Regions from separate parts of the Paenibacillus sp. CR_12 genome, predicted to be linked through region 2. Evidence: a T-box and tRNA genes for the amino acid it is inferred to sense, from the RefSeq annotation. Region 2 holds a T-box; the other holds one or more tRNA genes.
The links. The T-box of region 2 lies ahead of RB297_RS12490 (valine--tRNA ligase). A T-box ahead of a tRNA ligase gene usually reads a tRNA of that ligase, here a tRNA-Val.
Positions count from the first base shown of each region.

Region 1: it has a tRNA-Val gene. The T-box ahead of RB297_RS12490 (valine--tRNA ligase) is inferred to sense a tRNA for this amino acid. The anticodon was not compared.

Region 1 is NZ_JAVFHO010000004.1:298,614-308,496, forward strand. Features, by position in the region: gene gndA (NADP-dependent phosphogluconate dehydrogenase) at 1-633, opposite strand, end outside; gene RB297_RS17015 (hypothetical protein) at 826-1,422, opposite strand; gene RB297_RS17020 (DUF1054 domain-containing protein) at 1,690-2,313, shown strand; gene RB297_RS17025 (aminotransferase class I/II-fold pyridoxal phosphate-dependent enzyme) at 2,690-4,165, shown strand; gene RB297_RS17030 (DUF1292 domain-containing protein) at 4,226-4,549, opposite strand; gene RB297_RS17035 (copper amine oxidase) at 4,644-5,198, opposite strand; gene RB297_RS17040 (MBL fold metallo-hydrolase) at 5,450-6,187, shown strand; gene RB297_RS17045 (DUF3892 domain-containing protein) at 6,254-6,487, shown strand; gene RB297_RS17050 (GNAT family N-acetyltransferase) at 6,584-7,027, opposite strand; gene RB297_RS17055 (hypothetical protein) at 7,382-7,645, opposite strand; tRNA gene RB297_RS17060 (tRNA-Val) at 7,781-7,853, shown strand; partial or broken gene RB297_RS17065 (YolD-like family protein) at 8,051-8,170, opposite strand; gene RB297_RS17070 (hypothetical protein) at 8,303-8,599, opposite strand; gene RB297_RS17075 (ATP-dependent DNA ligase) at 8,968-9,201, shown strand; gene RB297_RS17080 (sporulation protein YjcZ) at 9,264-9,371, opposite strand.
Region 2 is NZ_JAVFHO010000003.1:28,534-38,416, reverse strand. Features, by position in the region: gene cobA (uroporphyrinogen-III C-methyltransferase) at 1-1,396, shown strand, start outside; gene hemB (porphobilinogen synthase) at 1,452-2,450, shown strand; gene hemL (glutamate-1-semialdehyde 2,1-aminomutase) at 2,487-3,782, shown strand; gene RB297_RS12500 (RluA family pseudouridine synthase) at 3,779-4,687, shown strand; gene RB297_RS12495 (LysM peptidoglycan-binding domain-containing protein) at 4,851-6,194, shown strand; T-box leader at 6,443-6,741, shown strand; gene RB297_RS12490 (valine--tRNA ligase) at 6,853-9,522, shown strand; gene RB297_RS12485 (bifunctional folylpolyglutamate synthase/dihydrofolate synthase) at 9,531-9,883, shown strand, end outside.

The DNA.
Region 1 (9,883 bases), on a different contig from region 2:
CGCATCGAGGCCGAGTACGTCTTTCAGCAATTGATACGCTTCGCAAATGAGCTGCATATCGCCATATTCGATACCGTTGTGAACCATTTTTACATAATGGCCGGCACCGTCCGGTCCGATATATGTACAGCAAGGCTCTTCGTTAACCTTCGCGGAAATGGCTGTCAGAATAGGCTCAACCAGCTTATAGGCACTTTCCTGTCCGCCTGGCATGATCGATGGGCCTTTCAATGCGCCTTCTTCGCCGCCGGAAACGCCTGCACCGATAAAGTTAAAGCCTTTTTCAGCCAACTCTTTGCTGCGGCGCTGCGTATCAGGGAAATAAGCGTTACCGCCGTCGATGATGATATCGCCTTGGTCCAAATGAGGAATCAGCTGTTCAATCGTAGCGTCCGTAGCTTGTCCTGCCTGTACCATGATCAGGATTTTGCGAGGAGTTTCAAGGGAATCCACGAATTCTTCGATCGAGAACGTTCCCTTCACTTGCTTGCCTTCGGTTTCCTTCAGCATATCTTCCGTTTTTTGCGGAGAGCGGTTATATACGGAAACGGTGAAGCCTTTGCTTTCGATGTTCAGGGCCAGGTTTTTTCCCATTACAGCAAGGCCAATCACACCGATTTGTTGTTTTGACATCTGGTTCTCCATCCTTTGCTCCAATATATTTTTAAACAACCCATCCCTACGAGATGATTTGCAATAATCTTATATTAACGTTTTTCATTTGACAAGTGAACCCCTGTCACAAAATGAGAACACGCGCGAAAACACCCCTTCGGTTTCGGAGTGTTGTTCGTGCTTTACTCTTGTATCGTTCGATGAAGTGAATTACCACTCCAGCCTCATCAGCTCTAAGGAAAGCTCGCGGAGTCTTTGCTTGCAGGCCGCGATTTTGTCCTGATTCCCCTCTTGAAGGGCGGCATGGAGCTTCTCAAGCTCATCATCGGTTTCCAGCCTGGACAGAAGGAGCCGCTGTTCCCCCTCATCCGATTCGAACAACCGCACCATTTCCTGCTCCGTCATCGGCGTCCCCTTCTGAAACAGCACACGCTGCCGGTAACCGGATATTTCCACCAGCCTTATAACCTCGCCAAACAGAATATTCTCGATCAATATCTGCCGGTCCTTGAAACGTTTGACGACAGCGTGGCCACGGGTATTCTCGATCAATTTCTCCATCCATTCCGCAAGCTTGGGATCGCGGATCATATAATCGCCTACCAGCTTAAAACCGCTTCCTGTCCGTTGAAACCGCAGCTTTACCAGCTTGCGTCCGGTTCGGATCGAAATGACAAACTGCGTTTCATTCTCGCTCCAGTAAAGCGAATATCCTTCCTGGATCAATTCCTTGATTAGGTCCTGGATATGCCGGCGATCAAACCGGAGCTCCAGGTTGCAATACTCCACTTCCTCGCTCTTATTCACGGCACTCCCTCCTCCGGTTTACTACCGATCTGAAAAACGACGGTGAAGATTTCCCCCATGGCTGCTTTTGATGTTGTCTTATCTATATCTTATACTCCATCTTATGTAACGGTAACTTGGTTTATTGACTATTTTTAACCCGCATGAAAATACGGTGAAACTTTCCTGGGTCATGCCTGACGTCCACTCGGCTTATGGTATAATGGGTTATCCAAAAGCCGAGTTTAGTAAGTGTTCATTATAAACAACAGGGAGGCCATCACATTCATGACGGTTACCGGATTTAAAGATCAGGATTTCGACGTATTCTCCGTTCCAGGGCTCGAAGCCCGTATGGAGGTTCTCATTGAACGGGTAAGACCCAAGCTTGAGACGCTGGGGGCCGAGCTTGCCCCCTATGTGTCCGCGCTGGCCGGGGAAGAGATGTTTGTGCATGTGGCCAAGCATGCAAGACGAACCGTTAATCCCCCGATTGACACCTGGGTCGCATGGGCGGCCAGCAAACGGGGCTACAAAGCGCTGCCTCATTTTGAGGTGGGCATGTTCGGAACCCATCTGTTTGTTATCTTCGCGATTATTTACGAAAGCCCCAACAAAACCGTGTTTGCCGGCAACCTGGAAGCCAAGCTCAAGAAAACAGCGAAGGCGCTGCCTAAACATTTCTATTGGTCCATGGATCATATGAATCCGGCAGGCACCCCTCACCAGGATATGAACGAGGAGGATTTCGTTCGCCTCATTGAGAAGCTGAAACAGGTGAAAAAAGCCGAGGTCATGTGCGGACTGCGCATTCCGCGCGAGGAAGCCGTCAAGCTTGAAGGGGACGAGCTGGTGCAAAAAGTGCAGGAGACGTTTGAGACGCTGCTGCCGCTTTATAAAATGGCGTTTTAAACTGGCGTGAGATATTTACGAAAATGGGCTGCGGATGCAGCTCTTTTTTTTAGATTATAGAATTTATAAATTTTCAGCGAAGCTGAACAATTCTATAATCGCAAGAAAAACTTTCTTTAACCAGCGTTCTGTCTTCTGAGAAAGTACGTCGATTGACGTTTATCTTATGGATGATATTTTAATGAAGGAACGATGAAGAACGCATCCCTCCCCCTTAATATGTCCAAAGTATGAAGCGCTGCCGGTCCGTGCAAAAAAAGCCGGTCATTCTTCTTGCATTCCCCCCCTATTTTGCTATACTCAATTTTGTTTATATAAAAACAGAAATCGACAAATCATAAGAAAATAAACATAAGGAAAGGTTGTGACAACGTCCATGGACCACAGTCGTACACCGCTCTTCACCGCGCTTAAAGAACACGCGGCCAAAAACCCCGTGCAATTTCACATTCCGGGACATAAGAAGGGCCTCGGCACCGATGCCGAATTCAGGGAATTTATAGGGGATAACGCCTTTTCTATAGATTTGATCAATATTGCGCCGCTGGATGATTTGCATCAGCCTACAGGCGTCATTGAAGAAGCCCAGAAGCTGGCCGCCGACGCATTCGGTGCCGACCACACTTACTTCAGTGTCCAAGGGACAAGCGGAGCGATCATGACCATGATCATGTCGGTATGCTCCCCCGGCGATAAAATCATCGTACCGCGCAACGTTCATAAATCCGTGCTTTCCGCCATCATCTTTACCGGTGCCAAGCCTGTGTTCGTATCGCCTGCCCAGGATTCCAATGTGGGGATCGATCACGGGATCACGATCAGCTCCGTACGGAAAGCGCTAAAGCGTCACCCTGACGTCAAAGCCGTACTGGTCATCAATCCGACGTACTTCGGGGTGAGCGCTAACCTGAAGGAAATCGTCGATTTGGCCCACAGTTACAATGTTCCCGTGCTTGTGGACGAAGCGCACGGGGTTCTGATCCATTTTCATGAAGAACTTCCGATGTCGGCAATGGAAGCCGGTGCCGATATGGCTGCGACCAGCGTTCATAAACTCGGCGGATCGATGACCCAAAGCTCCGTGCTGAACGTGAACACCAAGAACGGATACATCAATCCTTACCGCGTGCAGACCATCATCAGTATGCTGACCACAACGTCGACCTCCTACATCCTGCTGGCATCGCTGGATACTTCTCGCCGGAGCCTGGCGCTGCATGGACGGGAAATGGCTGCAAGGACGATTGAATTGGCGCAATATGCACGAAACGAAGTCAACAAAATCGAAGGCCTGTACTGCTTCGGGAAGGAAATACTGGGCGGAGAAGCAACGTACTCCTATGATCCGACCAAGTTGACCGTTCATGTACGCCATCTTGGCATTACGGGATATGAAACCGAAAACTGGCTGCGGGACCACTACAATATTGAAGTGGAGCTCAGCGATATGTACAACATTTTGTGCCTCATTACACCGGGGGACAACCGGGAGACGATCGATATTCTGCTGACGGCGCTCCGAGAGCTTTCGGACCAGTACATGCACGTGAACGAAATAAATGAGCTGGTCGTGAAAACGCCGGAAATTCCGCAGCTGTCGCTCATTCCCCGCGATGCGTTTTATGGGGATACGGAGGTCGTGCCGTTCAAGGAATCGGCCGGACGCATTATTGCCGAATTCATCTATGTCTACCCGCCGGGGATTCCGATTTTGCTTCCGGGCGAAGTGATTTCCCAGGAAAACATCGATTACATTACCGACCATGTCGAGGTCGGCCTGCCTGTCAAAGGTCCTGAGGACCGCAGCATTCAGAACGTGAAAGTCATCGTGGAAACGGATCCTATATTCTAAGGCAGCAAATACAAAAAACCCGGTGCGAGTGGTTCGCATCGGGTTTTTCGTTAGGGAGTGTTACTCCTGGTTTGCAGCAGCGACCAGTTCGTTGTAAACCGCCTCTACTTCATTCCATTCGTCTTCGTCCTCAATATTGTAAAGAACCATTTCCTCGTTCTCTTCTTCCATACGTAGAATGACGCCGTCCGCTTCCGGATTCTCGCGTTCAAGCAAAAGCGCGTAAAGCTTCTCGCCGACATCAAATGTCTCCACGAGAACCATCTCTACTTCTTTTCCTTCTTCATCCGTCAATGTCAGCACAAACTCTTCATGCTCGTGGTCGTGGTCATGATCGTGACCGCAGCCGCAAGCATCTCCGTGTTCATGTTTGTGTTCGCTCATTGAAAAAACCTCACTTCGGTTAAATTATCATACTTTCGTATCGTATCACGGATAGCTTCTTCAGGTCAATTTTTGCCAAGCGGCGATGGACCCATCAATTTAGGGCGGTAATCACTTTCTCCGCAACTTTCACAAACCCGTCATCCGATTTGACTTTTACATAAAAGCCTACCGAGTATTTTCCGGCCGTTTTGAAATCGTATGTGAAATCATAGGTTCGGAACCAGAAGTTATCCTTGCGGTCCTTCACTTCCTGGGACTGGATGTCCTTGATATTGCCCGAAGGATCCTCAATCGCTACTTTCACGGCATGAATATTGTTGTTTAAGCTGTCTACCTGGCTAAATACATTGAATTTCAGCTTGCCTTTGTTTACGTTGCCGAATACAGTATCTCCTTTAAAGAGAAAAATATGCACATTCGGCTTGACGACCTGGACTTGTCCATTCGCCGAATTCCAGTCCACAGCCCCGTCAAATTCCCGGACCGGCACATAGGTTTTGCCATCAATCAAATATCCGCCATCCTTCAATTCGCGTCCGTTCAGCCAAACCCGAACACGCTCATTGACGGAATCCGCAAACAAAAGGGTGCTGCCACCCATTAAAGAGAGCACTAGCATACATGCCATCACTTTTTTCCACTTCATTTCATACGTTCCCTCCATTGGCTCTTCTTGTTGTTATATGTGTATACTACATGTCAAAAAACAAGTTGCGGACAATTTTGCACTTTGTGGTAAAATTTTTTTCTCGTGGTTCAAGGCTTGATCTTATCACGATTTTTGCAGCATTACGGCTCCGTTTCGAGCATATACATCGTGTAAATACATAAGAAATTCGTTAAAATACACATAAGCATACTTGGACTATACATCATTTCATCAGGAGGTTTCATCCATTGACACTGACATTGCAAATGCTTGGCACCGGCAGTGCGTTTGCCAAGAATTACTATAACAATAACGCACTGATACATGACGGAAATTTCACGCTGCTCATCGACTGCGGAATCACCGCTCCGTTGGCGCTGCATCAGATGAACAAGACGTTTAACGATGTGGACGCCGTGCTCATCACGCATATTCATGCCGACCATGTTGGCGGTTTGGAGGAGCTTGCGTTTATTATGAAGATGAAATACAATCGCAAACTTCCGCTCTATATTGCTGAAGCGCTGGTGGAACCGATATGGGAACATACACTCAAGGGCGGCTTATACCAGCAGGGACATATCTCTTCCCTTCAGGATGTATTTGACGTGCATCCTTTGAAACCGGGCGTGAAGGCCTCTATTTCATCCGGAATCTCGGTGGAGCTGATTCATACGCAGCATATTCCGGGCAAAGACAGCTATTCGCTTTATTTGAACGATCGGATTTTTTACAGCGCGGACATGGTATTCGACCCCATCCTGCTGAAGCAATTGGTAAATGAACGGGATTGCGAAGTGATTCTGCATGAATGCCAGCTGCAGGGCCCGGGCGAGGTGCACACGACACTCGATGAACTGCTCAGCCTGCCTCAAGAAATTCAGGAGCGCACCTATCTGATGCATTACAGCGATGAGGTCGAAGCTTTCATCGGCAAGACCGGAAACATGGAATTCGTGGAGCAGCAGCGGGTATACGAATTGTAGTTCAATATGCGTCAATGCATAGTTTGCGAGGGTACCCGGGAATAATAAGGCCGGGAGGCGATTCATATGGATCAACAACAACAAGAAGTAGTAGGCGTACGTAAAAATGGTGATGGCGACATCATCGAACTAAAGCTGGATAACGGCAGCGTCGTGGACTACAAAACGGCCCAACAGATGGCCAAGAATAAGGAAATCAAGAACCTGAACGTATTCCGTGGACGTGATGGAGACGAACATCTTCGTTCCAATGCGGATGGCGATCCAAGCAACAACCTGGACAATTTGCCGACGTTCTAATTCATGCGCAAAAGACCTCGAGGCGATGCTCGAGGTCTTTTCTTTTTTTGGGGACGATGCGGAATGACCGGCATCTTATTTGGTTTGGTTAGAGGCCTACAATTCCTTTTTCATGCGAACATGGGGAATGCCTGCATCATCAAACGGCTCGTCCGAAATCGTCTCATACCCGAGCTTGCGGTAAAAAGCCTCTGCCTGCACCTGTGCATCGAGCACGGAATATTGCAGCTTTAGTTCGCGAGCCTGCGCTTCCAGCGCCATCATCAGCACACGGCCAATCCCTTTGGAACGGAACGGCTTCCGCACCGCGATCCGCTGCATTTTGGCGGAATCCTTATTGTAATAGGTAATACGCCCGGTTGCGGCGTACTGCCCCTCCGACTTGATCAAGACATGGTGTGCATCCGATTCCAGGCGGTCGTAATCATCGATCTCCAAATCGATCGGAACCTTCTGTTCTAGGACAAACACATCCTTTCGGATATCCAGCGCCTGCTGCAACTGCTCTTCCGTTGATACATTGATGATTTCTGCTGCCATTTCAACACCTCTTTATGTAGAATCATTTCCTCGTGATATCGCAGGTCGAGATATTATACAAAATATTCGTTTTCCTGTATAGTAGTAGAAGCTAAGGTCTTCACGAAAGGAGCATTGCCTTTATGAGCATGGGAGCCACGATATTTTGGGCTGTGGTCATTGCTGCCCTGATCATCTATCCCACCTTCTGGACGATCAAAAAAGGTTATTCCCGCAAATGGGATGAGGAATAGCATCGGCCGTCTTACAACAAGCCGCCAGCCTGCCAGCCGGCGGTTTGTTCTGCTCACGGTTCGATCAGAGATCATCATGATGGTTGGCCCGCGTTAAGCATAATGCCGTTCCTGGAGCTCATTATGGATGGAGATCCCTTAACGTGTCCGCCGCATCCATCGGGGATACCGGCTCCAGCGCCCCGCTTCCCTGCTTGGAATATACGTCCTGATCAACAGAGCGCCCGTACACATCCAGCATCACGGGCGCTGCAGGGGCATGCAGCGGCTCCAATTGCACCGATGTTCTTTCCGGGACACTGCAGCCGCCGCCCGCAATAGATACCGCCAATAACGAGAACACCAGTCCTGCTCGCTTGATACGATGGGATTTCCCACCTGTCATGCCATTCACGCTCCTTCATTGGCAAAATCATGCTGTATTTAGTCTGAACCGGAACGTGGTATTTTATAACGAGAAAACCATTGACAGCCGCCTTGTCTGCTGGTAATATATGAATTACCTTTTTAAATATTTCACGATCTGTTAGCTCAGCTGGGAGAGCACTATCTTGACAGGGTAGGGGTCAGTGGTTCGAGCCCACTACAGATCATCACAAGGAGCCCTTGCGCAGCAAGGGCTTTTTTCTTTTCTTCTAATGGTTGTCTATCTGAATTTCAGGGACGAATTGGGGGACATAGTGAGTTAGACACTACTTCTAAGCCCGCATTTTGGTCTTATTTGACCTCATTTCTACTATTATAATAATTTGTTCAAGGGTAACGCCTTCTTTATATAAAGAAAGATAAAAAGAACCGGTTTATTCTTCCTTCCCTCTTCCAGCTGCCGGCGGATGATAGTTTCTTTATGTTCAGGAAGCATCATCCGGCTGGATTCCCAAAGTCCGTTACCTTCAAGCTTTTTACGTATCGTTGTGATTCATAGTGTCCTCCGATTTTAACCGAAACGTGATGTTAAAATATTTACGCAATTTCGTTACATCACAGCCTTATTATGTATACAAAAAAACCTTGAGGTTATTTAAACCCCAAGGATTTTTCGTTATTCTTCTTTCCAAACAGTATACCAATGTGTTGCTGTAGATTTATCATCATCTATGTACCAAAAAAAGTACTCCACTCCATCAACTGTAATGTAATGTAATGGCGTGAAATAGTCTCTGCTATACTGACTTTTTGGGTACATATAACCCGCTTTTACTTTACATGGGTTACAATATTGAGGCGTTATCTCAGATTCTGTCTGTGAGATAGGACTTGCAGATACTGGCGCTGCTACAGTCATAAAAGCAGCAATGATAGAAGAGAATATTACAAATTTTTTCCCCATTCTAACCACGCTAACACCTCCAGATATTTATAAAAGTTAATTTACATAACCCATATCAATTGTATCATTTGGATATTATTGGAGTATATAGTGTTTAAGAACCATTAAATGGTATAATTATGTATTTTTTATTCCGGATTTATCTTTGTCAATTGTCGCATTTGTCCGGGCTATTTTTAGAATAGATGACATGACATTAATCTACCATTACTTCTCGCCTCTTTATTACATAGCCAAGCGCTATAATTCAGGTTAAGAGGTATTTCTATGTCAATTGAACCGATGTTACTCGCAACAGCGCCCGCTCCATTCTCAGACTCGCATACGCGCGCCATAACAACGACTGTTCTCGCCAATATCCTGAGATAGCCAACGCTATATTTCCGCATAACATCGTATTGGACGGAGAAATCGCGTGCGTTGATCCCGCGACTGGCAACTCGGATTTTAAAGCGGTTATGACACGAATCCAGGCGAAGAAGATGGATAAAATTACAGCTTTAGCCGGAACTCTGCCGTCTACATTCGTCAATTTCAACGTGCTGCAGTATAACGGCTACTTCACCGATAGAAGACAAAGAAAAAGGACCCCCGATAGCCTAAGCCGGTAGGGATCCTCTCACATAAATACAACTGTTCAAATCACGTAGGGTCTTTGTCATCCGGGGGAGTATTATACCCAGAAAGAACCTAAAATGATGACCAACAAGATAAAGAGAACAAGAACTGCTCCGACTGAGTTTTTACCGCCGTATCCACCTTCGTAACCAACTTCACCCATGAGGACTCCTCCTTTCAACGATCTCGATACAAAGTATTCAAAATTTCAAGCAATGCTAGGGCCAATATTCTTATTAACAAAAAAAAACGCCAGCCTAAGCCAGCGAGGTTCTTTTTACCGATGCGGCGCTGACCACATGGATATCACGGGTTGTGTTACCCGAATTTTTTCTCCTTCCCGTCAATGGGGACGGAAAATGGAGCATATGACACCGTACAAAAAGAGGAAGCTGTCACAAAAGCCATAAAAATGACTGCGGGACAGCTTCTTTTTTTTAAAGAAGGAAACCTGAGTTGTAGTTGGCGGGCTACACTCTCATGTATATTCACAGAAATGCCACTTTGCTAATCATTTTCATATGTACATCATCCAAAAAATACATAGGGGCTGCAACAACTCCCTCACGTTAAAAACTTCACCCTAGCAGCAATCGAGATAGGCTTGAAAATTAGGCTAAACACTTAGTTAATCACCCAAGCTTATACATAAGTGACCACATATTAATAATATGA
Region 2 (9,883 bases):
GGGCAAGCTTCCGGATCGGCATACGATGAAACAGGAACAGATCAATCAACTGCTGGTGGATTATGCTTTGGAAGGCAAGACGGTGGTCCGTTTAAAGGGCGGCGATCCCACGATCTTCGGAAGAGTCGGCGAAGAAGCGGAGCTGTTATATCGTCATGGCATCATGTACGAGATCGTCCCGGGGATCACCTCGGCGATCAGCGTGCCGGCTTATGCAGGAATTCCGGTGACGCATCGCGATCATGCCTCATCCTTATCCATCATTACAGGACATGAAAGCCCCGAGAAGCTGGACCGCATGATTCAATGGGATAAGGTGACCCATGCGACGGGGACTTTGATTTTTATGATGGGCGTGGCGAAGATCGGTTATATCAGCCGTCAGCTGATGAAGCATGGAAGACCTCCGGAAACGCCGGTGGCTCTAATAAGATGGGGAACCCGGGCGGAGCAGGATACGCTGACGGGAACGCTGGCAGACATCGAGGACAAGGTCAAGGCAGCGGATTTTCAGCCGCCTGCCGTCATCGTCGTTGGCGAGGTGGTGCTTCAGCGGGAGCACTTGAAGTGGGCGGAACGGCTGCCCCTGTTCGGCAAAAGGATTCTGGTCACGAGGGCAAGGAGCCAAGCCAGTTCATTGGTATCCCAAATCGAGGAGCTTGGCGGGGAGCCTTATGAGTTTCCCGTCATTGAAACGGTGATGCCCTCGAAGGGCGAGGTGCTTGCCGGGATTCAAGAAGCGCTGGACAAGCTGGGTACGTATGATTGGGTGTTCTTCACCAGCGTAAACGGCGTCGAGTTTTTCTTCCGCCACCTGAAGGAGCATGGACGCGATATTCGCTCCTTGGCCTCGGCGCGCATCGTTGCGGTAGGTCCCGCAACAGCCGATGCTCTTGGGAATTTCGGTATAACCGCCGAAGTGATCAAGGAGCGTTACCAGGCGGAGGGCCTTATCGATGCTTACGGTCCGGAGCTTCAGCCGGGCCAGCGCGTGCTGCTGCCTCGCGGTGATCTCGCGCGCCGATGGCTGCCGGAGAAGCTTATGGAAATGGGACTGCATGTGACGGAAGCCGTGATATACGAAAACATGCTGTGCGGCGAGGACGATGATGAGCTGCTGAAGCTGCTTCAAGACGGCGGCATTCATGCGGTCACGTTCACCAGTTCTTCTACGGTTACCAATCTGCTGAAAGTGCTGAAGGGGATGTGCGTGGCAGAGCCTGCCGATCTGCTGAAGGAATCGACGATTGCTTGCATCGGACCGCTGACCGCACAAACCGCGGAGGAAGCCGGACTGCACGTATCGCTCCTCGCCGAGGAAGCGACGGTCGACAGTCTGGTCAAGGCCTTGTGTGTTTGGAACGAGAGCGATCCACGCCGTATAACGACGCCATAATATCCTTATCTTTTAAATACATGATTTAAATTACATCTTATGGAGGTACAACGTCATGAGTTTTCCAATCGTACGCCATCGCCGGCTGCGTCAAAATGCCGGCATTCGCAGCATGGTCCGGGAGACCGTGCTTCATACGGAGGATCTGGTTCAGCCGATCTTCGTGACCTATGGCAGCGGTGTGAAATCCGAAATTTCCTCGATGCCGGGCGTATATCATTTTTCGCTGGATACCCTGAAGGAAGAAGTGGACGAAATCGTAAATCTAGGGATTCCTGCCGTGCTCCTGTTCGGGATTCCTGAGACAAAAGACAGTGTAGGCACGTCCGGTTTCGCGGATGACGGAATCGTCCAAGAGGCCACCCGCCTCATTAAGTCGTGGCATCCCGATCTTCTGGTCATTGCGGACACGTGCCTGTGCGAATTCACCGACCACGGCCACTGCGGCATGGTCCATACCTTCGAGCGTGACGGTCACACCTGCGGCGACGTATTAAACGACGAGTCGCTGGAGCTGCTCGTTCGCACGGCGGTCTCCCAGGCGAAAGCGGGAGCGGATATCATCGCACCTTCCAATATGATGGACGGCTTTGTCCAAGCCATTCGTACCGGACTCGATGAAGCCGGATTTTATAATGTGCCGATCATGTCGTATTCGGTTAAGTATGCTTCGGCTTTTTACGGTCCATTCCGCGAAGCCGCAGACTCCGCTCCGCAGTTCGGCGACCGCAAAACCTATCAAATGGATCCGGCTAACGTAAGGGAAGCGCTCCGCGAGGCGGAGACGGACGTGCTGGAAGGCGCGGATATGCTGATGGTGAAGCCGGCGATGGCTTACCTCGACGTTGTCCGATTGCTCAGAGACCAGTTTGATCTGCCGATCGTCGCTTACAACGTGAGCGGCGAGTATTCCATGATCAAGGCGGCGGCTCAGCAGGGATGGATCAGTGAGCAGGCGATCGTGATGGAGCTGCTGACGGGAATGAAGCGTGCCGGTGCGGACATTATCATTACGTATTTCTCGAAGGATGCGGCACGCTGGATGCGCGGCTAGCAACGATTAACGACTAAAGAGTTAGGAGTGCATAGAATGAGCCAAGATTTGCGAAAAGAAGAGTTGTCGCGTTCTGCTTTCGAAGAAGCGAAGTTATATATCCCGGGCGGCGTCAACAGTCCGGTACGTGCATTTAAATCTGTAGGACTCACGCCGATTTATATCGATCGCGGAGAAGGCAGCCGGGTATACGACATCGACGGCAACAGCTTTATCGATTATGTAGGTTCCTGGGGACCGCTGATTATGGGCCACGCACACCCTGAAGTCGTTGAAGCGCTTCAGGAGACTGCTGCCAAAGGGACCAGCTTCGGCGCGCCAACCCTGCTCGAAACGAAGATGGCGAAGCTCGTGTGCGAGCGCGTGCCGTCGATCGAGGTGGTGCGAATGGTGAATTCCGGCACGGAAGCCACCATGAGTGCCATCCGTCTGGCGCGCGGTTATACCGGGCGCAGCAAAATCATCAAATTCGAGGGCTCCTACCACGGTCACGCGGACAGCCTTCTGATCAAGGCGGGATCCGGCATAGCGACACTAGGCCTGCCTGACAGCCCGGGCGTGCCTGAAAGCGTGGCGTCCAACACCATTGCGGTTCCTTATAACGACCTGGAATCGGTACAGCTTGCCTTCGAGCGTTTCGGCGAAGAGATCGCGGCCGTCATCGTTGAGCCGGTGGCAGGGAATATGGGCGTGGTTCCGCCGCAACCAGGATTCCTGGAAGGCCTCCGCAAGGTCACTTCCGATTATGGCAGCATCCTTATTTTCGACGAGGTGATGACCGGATTCCGGGTGGACCTGAACTGCGCTCAGGGACGTTACGGCGTTACGCCTGACTTGACATGCCTGGGCAAGGTGATCGGCGGCGGATTGCCGGTCGGCGCATATGGAGGCAAGCGTGAGCTGATGGATCAGATCGCTCCGGCAGGACCGATCTACCAGGCGGGAACGTTAAGCGGAAATCCGCTGGCCATGGCAGCCGGATACACCACCCTGAAGCTGTTGACGCCTGACGTTTATGAGCAGCTGGAGGAACGGGGGGCCCGCCTTCAGGCAGGATTCGAGCGCAACGCCAAGGAATTCGGCATCCCGCTTACGATCAACCGGATCGGCTCCATGGTCTGCCCATTCTTCACGAATTCGCCGGTCGTGAATTTCGATACGGCCAAGACGAGTGACCTGGACCGTTTCCGCCGCTATTTTGCGGCGATGGTGCAAGAGGGAGTCAGCGTGCCTCCTTCCCAATTCGAGGGCATGTTCATCTCGGCGGCCCATACGGTGGAAGATATCGATGCTACCATCGAAGCTAATTACAACGCCTTCAAAAGCCTATGAGCTACGGGGGCAGCTGGAGTAAGCGCGGCGAATGGCTCGAGATGACGCCCGGCAAGGCACTGTTGGGCCAGCCGGATCGGGACGAGGCCGCCGCCAAGTGGCTTCTGGAAACGGTCGGTATGCCCGAGAAGCTGTATCGCAAGCTTCATCATGAGCAGGGGATACAATGGAGAGGGGACCGGCTTCGGCTGGTCCTTTTTCCTTATCGGGAATACGGCATCGAACCGAGGTGGCAGGAGCTTCAGGTGTTGTACGAGGACGATTTCTGCCTGGTCGTGAACAAACCGGCCGGTTTGGCGGTCCATCCAGACAACGAAAGCCGGGAGACAACGCTGAATCATGTCGTGGCCGCCTATTACGAAGCAGAGGGGATTCACGCGGCAGTCCGTCACATCCATCGGCTGGATAAAGATACGACGGGGCCGGTGCTGTATGCCAAGAACGAATATGCGCAGCTGAAGCTTGACGAGGCCATGCGCGAGAAGAAGATCGTTCGAATGTATGCGGCTATCGTTCAAGGGAGGGTATCGCAGGAGCTGAAGCGAATCGATCTCCCGATCGGCAAGGACCGCTATCACGCAAGCCGCCGGAGGGTTTCATTAACGGGACAGGCCGCGATCACGCATATTCTCTCAGCTGAAGCGTATCCGAAAGCCAGTCTGCTGCACATTCGCCTTGAAACCGGCCGTACGCATCAGATCCGGGTCCATCTAAGCCATATGGGACATCCGCTTCTGGGGGATGTTTTGTACGGGGGACCCGGGACGTTTGCGCGACAAGCGCTGCATGGCGAACGCCTGTTGTTCCATCATCCTTTTACGGGCGAGAGCATTGAGGTGCCGGCGCCGTGGCCTCAGGATATGATGGAGTTACGAGAGCGAATCATAGAGGGAGCGAACCGATAGGGGATGCTGCAGCGGCCCTGAACGCCCGCTAACTTCCATGCGCAATTCGCAAAAAAGTCATGCTCTCCTGTTTTCGGCATATAGATAAATTGAGTGGCAAAACTTAGGCTCATGCCGTGATGACAGATCACGGATAGTATATGCCAAAAAGGAGGACATTCCCGTGTTTGACCAGTCCTACGGATTGCGGTTCGATATTTACGAGCGTATTAATTTGACGGAAGATTTGCCGGGAATCGAAGAATTGGAAGAGGCGGAGTTGATCCCGCACATTCAGGTGATCAGCCAGCAGGACCAGGCCACGCTTCGGGGCCATTTGCTTCTAGCAGGCCTGTATAAAGGGGATACCGAAGCAGGAGAGACGGAGCCGCTCGAGCATTGGATTCCGGTCGAGATCACGGTCCCGCTGAACCGCGTATCGTCATTGGATGACATCGCGGTCGAGATCGAGAATTTTGACGTGGATCTGTTATCCAAGCGCAGCTTGAACATAACGGGGGTTTTATCGCTCAAAGGAATCCAGGCGGCGGCTCCGGGAGCTCGTGACCAAGTATGGACCAATGAGGAATTCACAGTGGTACATGCTCCTGAAGCGAATGATACGTATGCAGGCGGAGAGCAGCAGTTCGCAGCCAATCCGTATGAACCGTATCAAGGCGGCGGAGCCAACGCTGAAACGATTACGCCTTCTTATTTCAGCGAGGCTCAGCCTAGAGCCCAAGAGTCCGAGTCGGATGCGCGCACGCAGCAGTATCTGGCATCTTGGGCGGAATACGAGAATCAAATTCAAGATACGCAGGACTCGGACCGAACGGTAAGCATCTCCAGTACCCCTGAAGCCCAAGATACGGTCGAATATGCCTTACATAATGAGACGGAATTTCAGTCAGCTGAGCCGTCGACTCCGAGTGTATGGCAGTTCGAACGGGCTGCGGCCCAGCCGGAGCCGCAGCAGGAAGAACCGGCAGCCGATTTCCCGGGCGTTACTGAGCGCAATGGCGAAGAGGTTCAAGCCCTGCCGGTATTGGATTCCCCGGAAACGGAGGAAGCCCAGCCTGTTTTTGCCGAGGAAGCCGAGCCGTTGGAGGAGATAGAGGAGGAGGTTTCCGTTCAAGTCGAAGAGGCTCCGTCCAAACCGGAGCTAAAGGTTGCCTTCAACGCGAAGAACAGCACCACTAACACCGCTTCGGGCGTAGGCTTCTCCTCATTGCTTCAATCGAGCAGAACGGTTCAGGATCAGGAACAAGCAGCTCGAGACGAGGAAGAGGCCATCGAAGAATCGGTGGATGCCGTTTCGTCCGAGGATGTGGAATGGAAGAGTCTGTTCCTGGGCAACCGCCGGGAGGAAACGCCGTTCCGCAAGGTCCGGATGTGCATTGTTCAGCGTGAGGAGACACTCGACGTGATTGCGGAGCGTTATCAACTGACGCCGCGAGAGCTCTTGTTGTATAACCGCATGTCCGAACAGAATGTGGAAGAAGGTCAGGTATTATACATTCCCCAGTAATCGGGAAGTCGTCATGGGGCTAGAATGAAGCAGGCCGAGGCAGGCAGCCTTGGCCTGCTTTTTGTGCTGCGGGGAACCGGTTTGGAGGAGAGGAAGCAGAGCGAGCTTGGATTGTATGTTACAGCGAACAAGGATTTATTTGAATCGGCAGGTATGATGTCTAAATCGTTCGGAAACACTCGAAATATTGACTATATGGAACAACCACGTTATATTTGAATAGTATATGTACAGGTATTCCAAAAGCTAGAACAACGTTGAACGGGAAGAGTAGGAAGGTATGGCCTTCAGAGAGCGGAATTGCTACCAAGCGCTGTGAGATTCCGCAGGAACCAGCTTGCCGAAGTCGCCCCGGAGTTGCGGACTTGAGATAGAGTAGGATCGATTGCTACCCTGGTTAGAGTTCGCCGGCCGCAGCCGTTATCTGCGTAAAGTGTCGTGCTTGACCGAAAGCCTTTCATGTTCTTCATGGGAGGACAACGGTTGCTGAACCATGTAAGCACGAAACAAAGGTGGTACCGCGAGAGAACAGTCTTTCGTCCTTTGAGGACGAAGGGCTTTTTTTGTTTCACGCCAACTATGATATCCACGAACACGCCCGGAGGCTAAAACGTTTCGGGTTGGCAAAACTGATTAACAGTATCGGAGGTACGAAAATATGGATCAAAAACAAAACCAATCCCAGTTAGAAATGCCGACGACGTATGATCCGAAGGCAGCCGAACAAAAATGGTATCCGTACTGGAAGGAAGGCGGCTTTTTTGAAGCCGGCAAGCGACCGGACGCGGAGCCTTACACGATTGTTATTCCTCCTCCTAACGTTACGGGCATGCTCCATATCGGCCATGCGCTTGACTTTACGCTGCAGGACATCCTGATTCGCGTGAAGCGGATGCAGGGCTACGATGCGCTGTGGCTCCCCGGTTCCGACCATGCGGGCATCGCCACGCAAACCAAGGTAGAGCAGAAGCTTCGCGAAGAAGGCGTTACCCGTTACGATCTGGGACGCGAGAAATTCCTGGAGAAGGTGTGGGAATGGAAGGACCTGTACGCAAACACCATCCGTGATCAATGGTCCAAGATCGGCCTGTCCCTCGATTACTCCAGAGAACGTTTCACGCTCGACGAGGGATTGTCCGAAGCCGTACGGGAAGTATTCGTCAAGCTTTACGATAAAGGGCTCATCTACCGCGGCAAACGCATCATCAACTGGGACCCGGCTGCCCGCACGGCTTTGTCCGATATTGAAGTGGAGTACAAAGAGGTCAACGGCCATTTGTATCACCTGCAATATCCGCTGAAGGACGGCAGCGGCTCCATTACCGTGGCAACCACCCGTCCGGAGACCATGCTCGGCGATACGGCGGTCGCCGTTCATCCCGAAGACGAGCGCTATAAAGACATGATCGGCAAGACATTGGTGCTGCCTATCGTGGGCCGCGAGATTCCGGTTATTGCGGATGAGTACGTGGAGAAGGACTTCGGCAGCGGTGCGGTTAAAATTACGCCGGCGCATGATCCGAACGACTTCGAGATGGGGCTGAGACATGACCTGCCGCAAATTACCGTAATGGATGAATCCGGAACGATGAATGAGTTTGCCGGCAAATACCAGGGCCTTGACCGTGCAGAATGCCGCAAGCAGATCGTCAGCGACATGAAGGAATCGGGCGTATTGCTTCGCATCGAAGACCATGTCCATCAGGTTGGCCATAGCGAAAGATCCGGTGCGGTGGTCGAGCCTTACCTGTCGACGCAGTGGTTCGTTAAGATGCAGCCGCTTGCGGAAGCAGCCGTGGATGCGCAAAAATCCGGCAAGGGCGTGAACTTCGTGCCTGACCGGTTCGAGCGAACCTATCTGCACTGGATGGAGAATGTACGCGATTGGTGCATTTCCCGTCAATTGTGGTGGGGTCACCGGATCCCGGCGTGGTATTCCGAATCCACGGGCGAAGTGGTTGTTGCCATGAATGAAGAGGAAGCCCGCGCGAAGCTGGGCAAGGATGATCTGAGACAGGACGAGGATGTGCTGGATACCTGGTTCAGCTCCGCGCTCTGGCCGTTCTCGACCATGGGCTGGCCGGACCAGGACAGCGAGGATTTCAAACGTTATTATCCGACCAGCGTTCTCGTAACGGGTTACGACATCATCCCGTTCTGGGTGTCGCGGATGATTTTCCAAGGACTTGAATTTACAGGGCAAATGCCGTTTAAGGACACGCTGATCCATGGCCTGGTTCGGGATAGCGAAGGCCGCAAGATGTCCAAGTCGCTGGGCAACGGCATTGACCCGCTCGAGGTTATTGAACAGTATGGCGCAGACGCTATGCGTTATATGATATCGACCGGCAGCACGCCGGGTCAGGATCTTCGATTCCGCTGGGAACGCGTGGAGCAAGCGCGTAACTTCGCTAACAAAATCTGGAATGCGTCGCGGTTTGCGCTCATGAACCTGGAGGGCTTCACGGCGGCGGATATCGACATTTCCGGAGAGCTGGGAACAGCGGACCGGTGGATTTTGCACCGTTTGAACGAAACTTCCCGCGACATTACGCGTCTAATTGATGCCTACGAATTTGGCGAAACCGGTCGACTGCTCTACAATTTCATCTGGGATGATCTGTGTGACTGGTATATCGAATTTGCCAAGCTGTCCCTATATGGCGAGGATCAAGCAGCCAAGAAAAAGACGCAGTCGGTGCTTGCCTATGTGCTGGACCGCACGATGCGCTTGATTCACCCGTTCATGCCGTTCATCTCCGAAGAGATCTGGCAGCATTTGCCGCATGAAGGCGAGACCGTTATGCTGGCTTCTTGGCCGACCTATGATGAGGCGTTTGAGAATACGGAAGCTGTTACCGAAATGAACCTGCTGATGGATGTGATCCGTGCCGTACGTAACATCCGGGCGGAAGTGAACGTGCCGATGAGCAAAAAAGTAGAACTGCAATTGAAACCGGTAAGCGGGCAAATTGCCGGCATTATCGATCGCAATTCCGATTATATTCGCCGCTTCTGCAACACGTCGGAGTATGAGTCCTCCCTTGCGCTTGAGGCGCCGGATAAAGCGATGACCGCCGTGGTGACAGGTGTTGAGATGTATCTGCCGCTTGCCGGACTGATCGATATCGCTCAGGAGATCACGCGTCTGGAGAAGGAAATTCAGCACTTGAACAGCGAAGTCGAGCGTGTGGAGAAGAAGCTGAACAATCCTGGTTTCGTATCGAAAGCACCCGAGAAGGTGATTGAGGAAGAACGGGCGAAACTCGCGGATTACTCGGACAAACGAAGCAAAGTGATTGCGCGCATCGAAGAATTGAGAGGCTAATGGGCAAGATGAATCTGGACCAGAAGGTGAGAACGATGGTTGATCAATCGGCAGCTGCAGCGGCAGCTCCGTTCCATACCTATGAGGAAGCGGTAGCTTGGATCAATGGGCTGATTCCGTTTGGGATCCGCCCTGGCATGGATAGAATTCAGCGATTGATGGAGCTGCTCGGCCATCCGGAGCGTCGATTAAAATTTATCCACGTGGCCGGAACGAACGGAAAAGGCTCCACATGCGCTTTTTTAACAAAGGTTCTGCTTCAAGGGGGATTCACGGTAGGCACCTATACGTCCCCCTATATTACGAAGTTTACCAATCGGTTTCAGTATAACGGCGAAGACATACCGGAAGAGACGCTGCT